Regions from separate parts of the Nakamurella panacisegetis genome, predicted to be linked through region 1. Evidence: riboswitches for the same ligand, from Rfam matches in the RefSeq annotation. Region 1 holds a riboswitch; the other holds the start of a gene.

Evidence for each region. Region 1 has a riboswitch for S-adenosylmethionine ahead of BLS97_RS24500 (putative leader peptide). Riboswitches for the same ligand answer to the same signal wherever they lie in the genome.
Region 2: another riboswitch for S-adenosylmethionine. It lies ahead of thrC (threonine synthase); the one in region 1 lies ahead of BLS97_RS24500 (putative leader peptide).

What each region holds. Positions count from the first base shown of each region.
Region 1 is NZ_LT629710.1:2,663,734-2,669,240, forward strand. It holds gene BLS97_RS11760 (NtaA/DmoA family FMN-dependent monooxygenase) at 1-891, opposite strand, end outside; gene BLS97_RS11765 (LLM class flavin-dependent oxidoreductase) at 899-2,116, opposite strand; SAM riboswitch class IV at 2,179-2,291, opposite strand; SAM riboswitch class IV at 2,446-2,577, shown strand; gene BLS97_RS24500 (putative leader peptide) at 2,615-2,743, shown strand; gene BLS97_RS23505 (amino acid ABC transporter permease) at 2,893-3,900, shown strand; gene BLS97_RS23510 (amino acid ABC transporter ATP-binding protein) at 3,897-4,706, shown strand; gene BLS97_RS11780 (ABC transporter substrate-binding protein) at 4,823-5,507, shown strand, end outside.
Region 2 is NZ_LT629710.1:215,058-220,564, forward strand. It holds gene holA (DNA polymerase III subunit delta) at 1-664, opposite strand, end outside; gene BLS97_RS24100 (peptidylprolyl isomerase) at 935-1,633, shown strand; SAM riboswitch class I at 1,682-1,835, shown strand; gene thrC (threonine synthase) at 1,849-3,126, shown strand; gene BLS97_RS01005 (glutamyl-tRNA reductase) at 3,223-4,509, opposite strand; gene hemE (uroporphyrinogen decarboxylase) at 4,738-5,507, shown strand, end outside.

The sequences.
Region 1 (5,507 bases):
GCTGACCTGCTGTCGACGAACCTGCGCGGCGTACTCCTGGGCCTCGGCATCGGTGTCGCCCAGGATGAAGGTCGCCGCGGGTAGCACCAGCAGCTCCTCGTGACGCCGATTGAACTTGGCCAGCCGACCCTTGATGTCCGCGTAGAACGCCTGCCCGGCCCCCAGGGTGCCGTGCCGAGTGAAGATGGCGTCCGCGGACTCGGCGGCGAACTCCCGGCCGGCGTCGGAATCGCCGGCCTGGAAGATGACTGGCCGGCCCTGCGGACTGCGCGGCACGTTGAAATTGCCGTGGATATCGAAGTGGTTGTCGCGCACGGAGAATCCGCCCGGGTGGCCGTGGGTGAGGAATTGACCCGAGACCTTGTCGGCAAGGATCTCATCACCCACCCAAGAGTCGAACAGCTCGACGGTGGCGTTCAGGAACCGCTGGGCCCGCTCGTACCGCTGCTCCTGGGCCAGAAACCCGCCACGGCGGAAGTTCTCGCCGGTGAAGGCGTCCCAGGAGGTGACCACGTTCCAGGCCGCCCGGCCGTTGGACAGGTGGTCCAGGCTGGCGAACTGCCGCGCCACGTCGTACGGCTCGTTGAAGGTGGAGTTGATGGTGCCGGTGAGGCCGATGTGGTCGGTGACGGCAGCCAGGGCGGTGAGGATGCCGAACGTGTCCGGGCGACCGACGACGTCGAGGTCATAGATCTTCCCGTTCTGCTCGCGCAGTCGCAGGCCCTCGGCCAGAAAGATGAAGTCGAATCTTGCCCGCTCGGCGATCTGTGCGAACCGGCGGAACGACTCGAATTCGATGTGGCTACCCGATCGTGGGTCACTCCACACCGTGGTGTTGTTCACGCCCGGGAAGTGTGCGGCGAGATGGATCTGCTTGCGGGGCTTGGTCATCGTGGATTCAGACCCTTCCTGTGATCGGAGCCGGAACGGCGTAGCGGTTTGTCGGGCGGCCCAGACCCAGCAGCCCGCGGAGGGTGTCGGATTCGTACTCGGTGCGGAAGGCGCCACGAGACTGGAGTTCGGGAACCAGGTCCTCGGTGATGGCGGTCAGGTCGTCCGGGAGAGTTCCGGGACGCAGCCGGAAGCCGGTGTAGCCGATCGACTGCCAGGCCAGGAGCAGATCCGCTAAATCACCGGCCGAACCGGCGAAGATGTACGCGTCGGAAACGTAGGGCGCACCCGAGAGGGCGTCCAATCGAGCTCTTCTCGCCTCGCCGGTCTCGGTCGGCGAATCCAGGAAGACCACGACATCGGCGTAGACGGCTAGTTCGCCCTCCGGGCGGCCGACGCCCCTGAGCTCCGTCCGGACCTCGTCCAGGATCCGGCGCGCGCTCTGGGTGTCGGCCGGGGTGACGAAGACGACATCGGCGCTGCGGGCGGCGAACCGGTAGACGATCGGTGAGTGGGCCAACGCGGTCACCAGCGGTTGGCCCTGAGGCGGGCGCGGCACGATCGACGGTCCCTTGACCGAGAAGAACTGACCCTGGAAATCGATGTAGTGGATCTTGTCGCGGTCGATGAACCGTCCGGTGGTGACGTCACGGATCTCGGCGTTGTCCTCCCAGCTGTCCCACAGCCGGCGGATCACCTCGACGAAGTCCGTCGCCTCGTCGAGCAGAACCGAGAGAGCCTGCTGGGCCGCCGGTTCGAAATAGTTCTCCTGGGTGATCAGGGGGAGCTGCCGGCGGCCGACGTGCGCGGCCTCGGCCGCTCGGGCCGATACCTGCACCCGCACGCCCCCTCGGCCGGTACTGACGTGGTCGAGGGTGGCGATGGCCTTGGAGATGTGGAACGGCTCGGTGTGTGTGGCCAGCACCGTCGGCACCAGGCCGATGTGTCGTGTCGTCGGGGCCACCCGGTCCGCGATCAACACGGCATCCAGCCGACCGCGGACCTGATTGGTGTCGTCCTCGTCGGTCGACAGGCCGGTGGCATCCAGGGAGAAAGAGTCCTCGATGGTGAGGAAGTCGGCCAGACCACGCTCGGCCAGAGCGACCAGATCGAGCCAGTAGTCGGCTCCGAACAGGTCAGCCGGACGGGCCGACGGTTCACGCCAGGCAGCCGGATGCCATCCGGCTCCCTCGAGGGCGATGGCCAGATGGAGAGGTGATGACATGAGTAGACCTTCACAAGGGGGATGGGATGGGTTCGGGCTTGTCAGGAGGCGGCCGGCGGGCCGACTCGCGCTTGCGACCGCCGATCGGCGATCACCAGGTCGTCACCTGGAGCACCCCGCCGCGAAGGAGGGTTGCCGGCCAGCAAGCCAGGGCTGCACGCTGACACTCATTACCTGCCGAACAACATAACACCGCGAAAAATGCCCAGTTCGAGGGCCCGACCGCCGGCCGGCGTTCCCGACCGTTAATCGCTTCAGGGGAAATGGCTGCGCGGGGGCGACCATTCGCGAGTTGACCGGCGTGCTTCCCGGTGTTAGCTTCGTTCCACGGTCATGAGATTCAGCGACAAGCTCCGGCTCGCTGGGCGGCAACCCTCGGTGCACATCAAGTGCCGAACACGGTGGGGTGCTCCGGATGACGACCAGGCGGTGCTCGACCCCGAGCCCCGCAAGCGTGGGGCCACTGCTGTGGCCGGACGAACGGACGAGACGATCAACATGAAAGCCCAGGCCAGTACCGGTCTTGCGGCAATCGCCCACGTCGTGGCGCGGTTGCGGTCACTGTTGGGCGTCTCACGTCGTCACGTCGATCTCCAGCGGGTCTCCAGCGCGCTCTGTAAGGCCTGACCGACAGGCCGTCCGTACCCACGGCGGCACCCCACAAACCGCAGTCCTGCGCCATCAGCGCGCCAGGGCGATTTGTGCAACCGTTCAGTCCTTTCGATCGACGTCCCAGCGATCATTGCTGCCGTCGACGCCATTGATGGAGATATCTCTTGTCCACCACTCCGCTCGAAAAGAATGTGACGAGCGCCCCGCCGACGCTCGCCACGTCAGCTGCGAGACCGAAAACGGCTCTGCAGCGAGTGATTCCGCTGCGCCATCCGGGCCGGTGGATCGCCATCGCCGTTGTCGTGGTGATCTTCGCCCAGTTCGGTCACGGGCTCATCACCAACCCGTTCTACCAGTGGTCCCGCTTCCGCTACTGGTTCCTCCGGCCGGTCATCCTCGACGGGCTGGTGGTCACCCTGCAGGTGGCCGCCTACAGTGCCGTCCTCGGGCTGATCGGCGGCATCATCCTGGCCGTCGGGCGATCGTCGAGGAATCCGCTGCTGTCCGGCCTGTCCTGGCTGTACATCTGGGTGTTCCGATCCATTCCGCTGATCGTCGTGTTGATCTTCGTGTACAACTTCAGCGCGCTCTATCCGCGGTTGTCGTTCGGTGTCCCGTTCGGGCCGGCGTTCTTCTCCGTCGACGAGTCGAAGCTGTTCTCCTACATGGCGATCGCGGTCATCGGGCTCAGTCTGAACGAAGCGGCCTACGCGGCCGAGGTAGTCCGGTCGGGGCTGCTCTCGGTGGACCAGGGACAGCTCGAGGCAGCCACCGCGCTCGGTATGTCCAAGGGGCGGACCTTCCGGCGCGTCCAACTCCCGCAGGCCCTGCGCACCATCGTGCCGTCCTATGTCAATCAGCTGATCGGTCTGATCAAGGGCACCTCGATCGTGTTCTACGTGTCCCTGCTCGATCTGTTCGGGCAGGTCGAGACCATGGGGAGTACCTACCCGGAGGACATCATCCCGCTGCTGATGGTGGCCACCGTCTGGTATCTCGTCCTGACCACGGTCCTGTCGGTCGTGCAGTACTACGTGGAACGGGCCTACTCCAAGGGTGCCCTCCGCACCATGCCGCTGACGCCGCTGCAGAAGGCCCGAAAGAGCGTGACCGACCTGCGGGCCCGATTCCGCGATTCGTCCGACGCCTCCCGATTCGGCGTGACCCAGTGACGCGGGCCGACGCTGTGCTGAATGCAACGGCCGTCACCGAACATCCACCGGTGGTCGAGATCGTCAACGCGCACAAGGCGTACGGCGCCAATCAGGTGTTGGACGGCATCGATCTGGCGATCGCCAAGGGGACCGTCACGGTCATCCTCGGCCCGTCCGGTTCGGGCAAGTCGACCTTGCTCCGCGCGATCAACCATCTGGAGCGGCTCGACGTCGGGTACGTCGCCGTGCACGGTGAACCGATCGGGGTGAAGCGCCACGGGCAGCGCCTGAAGGAACTGCCCGAGCGAGCCATCCTGAAGCAGCGGGCCAAGATCGGTTTCGTGTTCCAGAACTTCAACCTCTTCCCGCATCTGACCGTGCTGGAGAACATCACCGAGGCGCCGGTGGCGCACAGGTTGAAGTCGGTGTCCGAGGCCAGGAGGAGCGCCGAGAATCTGCTGGCCAGGGTCGGTCTGGCCGACAAGGCCGAGGCCTACCCGCGGCAGCTGTCCGGCGGCCAGCAGCAGCGGGTGGCCATCGCCCGGGCCCTGGCGCTGGAGCCGGAGTTGATCCTGTTCGACGAGCCGACGTCGGCCCTGGACCCGGAGCTGGTGGGCGAAGTGCTCTCCGTCATCAAGGATCTCGCCAGCACCGGAACCACGCTCGTCGTCGTGACCCACGAGATCGGCTTCGCCCGTGAGGTGGCCGACCGGGTGATATTCCTCGACCGCGGGAAGATCGTGGAGCAGGGCACGCCGGCCGGGGTACTCGACAATCCTTCGACCCCGCGTTGCCGTGATTTCCTGGACAAGGTCCTTTCCTGACGTCCTGAAATCCGGTTGCTTTCTTCCTGAATCTGGTCACTTCCTCGATCACCCTTCCGCGGCGCCTGCGCCGCACCATTTCGATGCCCGTTCGGGCAACCTGTACAAGGAGCATCATGTCGTTCACCCGTTCCCGCCTCCTCCCATCGCTCGGAGTCGGCGCCGTGCTGGCTTCCCTGTTGGCCGCTGCCGCGTGCGGCTCGTCGAGCAGCAGCGCCGCCCCCGGCGCCAGCTCCGGGTCCGTGAGCGCCGCGGCCGGCCAGAGTGTGGTCACCGCGGCCTCCGAATCCACCGACGTCGCCATCGCGCAGCACACCAATGGCGCCGGCACGGCGACCACCATCACCGTTCCGACCGTCGCTTCGATCCGCGCCGAGCTTCCAGCCTCCATTCGGGAGAGCGGCAAGCTGGTCATCGGCCAGGGGGCCTTGCCGGCCGGCTTCCCGCCGCTGTCCTTCATCGGTGACGATCAGAAGACGCTGACCGGGTCGGAACCCGACCTCGGCCGGCTGATCGCCGCGGTGTACGGCCTACAACCGGAGATCGTCAACGCCACCTGGGACAACCTGTTCGTCGGAATCGACAGTGGGAAGACCGACGTCGGCATCTCCAACATCACCGATACCGAGACCCGCAAGCAGAAGTACGACTTCGCCTCCTATCGTCAGGACAACCTGGGGTTCGAGGTGAACAAGAGCAGCACCTGGAATTTCAACGGCAATTACCAGAACCTGGCCGGAAAGACAGTGGCCGTCGCCTCGGGCACCAACCAGGAGAAGATCCTGCTCGAATGGCAGGCCG
Region 2 (5,507 bases), 2.4 Mb from region 1:
CCAGCACCGGCGCCACTCCCACCCCGATCGCCCACCGCAGGGCCTCCAGCGCGCCCGGCACGTCACCGGCCACGGCCAGGTCGGCCACGGCAAATCCACTGACCTCGGCCCGGCCCCGGTGGTACCGGCGGACCGCCGACTCGTCGACCATGCCTCCGGTGTCGGCCACCAACTGGCTCGCGGCCGCGGCCAGTTCTCTCAGGTCCGACCCGATCGCGTCGACGATCGCCGCCACTGCGTCCGGTGTGGTGGTCCCGCCGGCGGACCGGATCTCGTGCCGGACGAATTCGATGCGTTCGGCCGGCTTGGTCAACTTGTTGCACGTCATGACCGCCGCGCCGGCCTTGCGCAACCCGTCGGCGAGCGCCTTGTTCCGCGCTCCGCCGGCGTGCTGGACGACCAGTACGACGCCTTCCACCGGATCGGTGGCGTAGTGGCCCAGCGCGGCCGCGATCTCCTTCGATGACTCGTGGGCCTGGCGGATCACCACCACCCGTGGTTCAGCGAACAGGCTGGGTGCGACCAGGTCGGAGAATTCCATCGGCGTCAGCGCCGTGGCCAGCGCCTCCCGCCGTTCCACGTCCGGATCGGCCCGACGGGCCGCCGTCACCGCTGACATGATCGCCCGGTCGACCAGGAGCGGCTCGTCGCCGAGCACCAACATCAACGGATCGACAACGGTCGCAGTGGGCACAGGTCCATCTTGACAGGGAGTACCGACGGCGACGCGGCCCGAAGGGTCGCCGGCAGCAGTCGGTGATGGTCCAGCCGGACAAGAGTCGCTCGAGAGCCAACCCACAACGACACCCGGACACAAGCACCGACGGCGACGCGGCCCGAAGGGTCGCCGGCAGCAGTCGGTCGGCCCGATAAAGTGGTCGAGCCTGCTGCTGTCCGTGGCCCCCGCTCCCCTCGTCTCCGGTAAGGAACCTCCGTGCGCCCGATTCGTCACGCCGTCGCCGCTGTCCTGTCGCTCCTGTTGGTGACGTCGTGCGCGTCCAACTCCGGCAGCACGTCCAACCGCGCCGTCGCCGCGTCGACGTCCGCGGCGAGCAGCTCGTCCCCGGCCGGAGCGGGGGCGACCTGTTCCTACCCGTCCGACGGCAGTACCCCGGCCAAGGCAGTCACTCCCCCGGCCGCCTCCGAGCCCAACAGCGGCACGGTCGACGCGACCATCAGCCTGACCCAGGGCGAGGTCAAGATCGCGATGAACCGCGCCACGACCCCTTGCACCATCGGCAGTTTCGTTCATCTGGCCACCACCGGCTACTTCGACGACACGAAATGCCACCGGCTCACCACGAGCACGTCCCTGCAGGTCCTGCAGTGCGGGGATCCGACCGGGACCGGAAGCGGCACGCCCGGCTACAGCTTCGCCGACGAGACCAACTCCTCGATGACCTACCCGGCCGGGACGGTGGCCATGGCCAATGCGGGCCCGGACACCAACGGCTCGCAGTTCTTCCTGGTCTATGCGAAGTCGCAGCTGCCGCCGGACTACACGGTGTTCGGCAAGATCACCTCCGGCCTGGACGTGCTGACCAAGATCGCGGCCGCCGGCGTGACCGGCGGAGGCACCGACGGCGCGCCGTCGTCCGCGGTCACCATCACCAAGATCACGGTGCATTCGTGATCGGCGCCCGTCGACTCATGCGGTAGCCTGATCGGACAACTGAATCACCACTCATCCAGAGGGGCAGAGGGATACGGCCCGATGAAGCCCCGGCAACCACTGATGATGATCTCTTTCTCGTTGTAGAGGCCTATGCCTCCGACCGCGAGGCCGATCATCAGCAGGTGCCCCGTCCGTCCCGCTCCGGCGGGAAAGATGAGACGAAAGGCCTCGTCATGACCACTGTCATACCTACGTCCCCCTCCACCGGCACCACCGTCGATCTCGGTCCCGCGGTTGCCCTGTCCTGCCGCGAATGCGGAAACCGCGTCGCCCTCGGGCCGTTCTACGCGTGTACCGAGTGTTTCGGTCCACTCGAGGTCGCCTACGAGTTCACCACCTCGGGCGAAGCGCTCCGCGAACAGATCGAAGCCGGCCCGCAGAACATCTGGCGTTACGCGCCGCTGCTGCCGGTCCCGGCGAACATCGCCGACACCCCGAACATCAACCCGGGCAGCACCAAGCTCGTCCGCGCCGACAACCTGGCCCGCGAGCTGGGCATGAAAACCCTGTGGGTGAAGGACGATTCGGGCAACCCGACGCACTCCTTCAAGGACCGCGTTGTGGCCGTCGCGCTGGCCGCGGCCCGCGAGCTCGGCTTCACCGTGCTGGCCTGCCCGTCCACCGGCAACCTGGCCAATGCCGTGGCCGCGGCCGCCGCGCGGGCCGGAATCCGCAGCGTGGTCTTCGTGCCGTCCAACCTGGAGCAGCAGAAGATCCTCACCACTGCCGCCTACGGCGGAACGCTGATCGCTGTCGAGGGCAACTACGACGACATCAACCGGTTGGCCGGCGAGATCGCCGGTGAGCAGGAGGATTGGGCGTTCGTCAACGTCAACGTCCGCCCGTACTACGCCGAGGGGTCCAAGACCCTGGGCTACGAGGTGGCCGAGCAGCTCGGCTGGCGCCTGCCCCAGCAGGTCGTCGTCCCCATCGCGTCGGGCGCCCAGCTGGTCAAGATCGACAAGGGGTTCCAGGAACTGGTCTCGCTCGGCCTGGTCGACGAGGCCCCGTACAAGGTGTTCGGCGCGCAGGCCACCGGTTGCAACCCGGTGTCGACCGCGTTCAAACAGGGTCACGACTTCATCCAGCCGGTGCGCCCGGACACCATCGCCAAGTCCCTGGCCATCGGCAATCCGGCCGACGGACCGTACGTCCTCGACGTGGTCAACCGCACCGGCGGCGCCATCGAGGACGTCACCGACGAAGAGGTCATCGAGGGCATCAAGCTGCTCGCCCGGACCGAGGGCATCTTCGCCGAGACGGCGGGCGGTGTCACGGTGGCCACGCTGAAGAAGCTGCTGGCCTCCGGCCAGTTGGACCCGAACGAGGAGACAGTGATCTTCAACACCGGGGACGGGCTGAAGACGCTGGACGCCATCGCCCACGTCGTCGGACCGAGCGCCACCATCGCGCCGACCCTGTCGGCGTTCGAGGCCACCGGCCTCGCGTAGACCTCCTCCGGAGCCTCCGCACCGACACGAGAAGCGGCCCGTCTCCATCGGAGACGGGCCGCTTCTGGTGTGGGAGGGTCGCGAAAACGGCCCGGATCAGTGCGGCGCGGGCTGGTCCGGGATCTCGATCCCGAACAGCGTGTGCAAGGCCTGCAGGTAGCCGGCCCCGTCGCCGGTGCGGGCCAGCTCCTTGGCCCGGAGGGTCGGGGTGTGCAGCAGCGACTGCGTGACCCGGTGCATCGCCAGTTCGACCTCGGCCGCGACGTCACTGTCGTACTTGGCCCGGAGCCGGACCATCTCCTTCTCCACGGCCAGCGAGACGTGCTGCCGCAGAGCGATGACGGCCGGGTCGAGGGTGCGGATGGCCTGGTCGTCCTCGAACCGGGCCACCGCGGCGATCACCACGTCCTGGGCGTCCGCGATCGCCTCGCGATGTTCGGGGGCGGCACCGTCGGCCACGCTGTGCAGGTCGACGACCCGCACGCCGGGCAGGGCCCGTACCCCTTCCGACACGTCCGGCCGCAGGGCCAGGTCGACCACCGGCAGCGGGGTGTCGCGGAGGGCGAGGGCTGCGGTCACGGTCTCCACGTCGAGCACATTGCCGGTGGTGCCGCTGCAGGCGACCACCAGGTCGGCCTTGGCGACGGCGTCGGCGAACTGCCCGGCGTGGACGACCTCGGCGTGGTGCGTGGCGGCGAAGGTGTCGGCGCGCCCGCTCGGTGAGAACACCTGCAGGCGGGTGCAGCCGCGGGCGCGGAGAGCGGTGGCCACCACCCGGGCGTAGGCACCGGTGCCGATGATCAAACAGGTGGCGGTGGCCAGCGATGTGGATTCGTCGGAACCGGGTTCGGCCAGTCCGGCGGTGGCGATGTCGATCGCGACCGACGCGACCGACCGCCCGGCCGACCCGAGCCCGGTGCGGGATGCGACCTGCTTGGCCGTGCGCGCGGCGGACTGGAACAGCGAGTGCAGCACCGGGGTGGTGGTCCGGGCCGCGTGGGCGGCCGTCAGGGCGCGGGACACCTGGCCGGAGATCTCGGCCTCGCCGACCACCATGGAATCGAGTCCGGAGGCCACGGTGAACAGGTGTGCAGCCACCGGCGCACCCACCCTGACCTTGAGCAGGGCAGCCGCCTCGGCCTCGTCGATCTGGGCGACCTCGGCGATGCGGTGGGTGACGGCGTCGATGGCATCGTGGAACCGGTCGGCGTCCAGGTAGATCTCCAGGCGGTTGCAGGTGGCAAGCACCACCGCGCCCCTGATCGATCCGTCCTGGGTCGACAGCTCGCGCAACGCCTGGCTCAGCGAGTCGGTGCTGGCCGAGAGCCGCTCCAACGCCTTGAGCTCGAGGTCGTGGTGGCTGGCACCGAGAACCATGAGCATTTGACTATTCTACCGCTCTGACCAGGCACTTCCGGGACAGGCGACACTCACTGACCGGCACCCCCATCCAGTCGCCTCCACCACCGGGTACCCCGCGTGACGTGCGCCGTCAGCCATCGCCCGTGCGTTCGGGAGACATGAATCACCAAGGGTCGGCTAACCCGCCGCTTCGCGCACCGTGATGCGCGACCGGCCCACTCCCGCCGTGGTGGGACGATGGGTCTCATCATGACGACGCACGCACCCGCCACCGAACCGACGTTCGCGGCCCTTCCCGCCGACCACCCCCTGACCGACGGCCGGACGGGCCGGTCGCCGCTGCTGACCGCTTACCGGGGTGAGCCGACCACCGGCCACCCGGTGTGGTTCATGCGGCAGGCTGGTCGTTCGCTGCCGGAATACCTCGAGGTGCGCCGGGGCATCGACATGCTGCAGGCCTGTCTGACGCCTGACCTGGCCGCCGAGATCACGCTGCAGCCGGTCCGCCGTCATCGGGTCGACGCGGCCGTCCTGTTCAGCGACATCGTCGTACCCCTGAAGCTGGCCGGGATCGGCGTCGAGATCGTGCCCGGCACCGGTCCGGTCATCGACCACCCGATCCGCACCGCCGCCGACGTCGCTGCTCTCCCGGAGCTCGACCCGGCCGCCCTGCAGCCCGTCATCCAGGCGGCCGCCAACTGCGTTCAGGAACTGGGCGCCACGCCGCTGATCGGATTCGCCGGCGCACCGTTCACCCTGGCTTCCTACCTGGTCGAGGGCGGCCCCAGCCGGGAACACTTGCGCACCAAGGCCCTGATGCACGCCGATCCGGAGACCTGGCACGCCCTGGCCGCTTGGGTCGGCCGCATCACCGGTGCCTTCCTGCGGGCCCAGATCCTGGCCGGAGCCTCCGCCGTGCAGCTGTTCGACTCCTGGGCCGGGGGGCTGTCCTTGGCCGACTACCAGCGCTTCGTCGCCGAGCACTCCGCGGCGGTGCTCGCTTCGGTCTCCGATCTTCC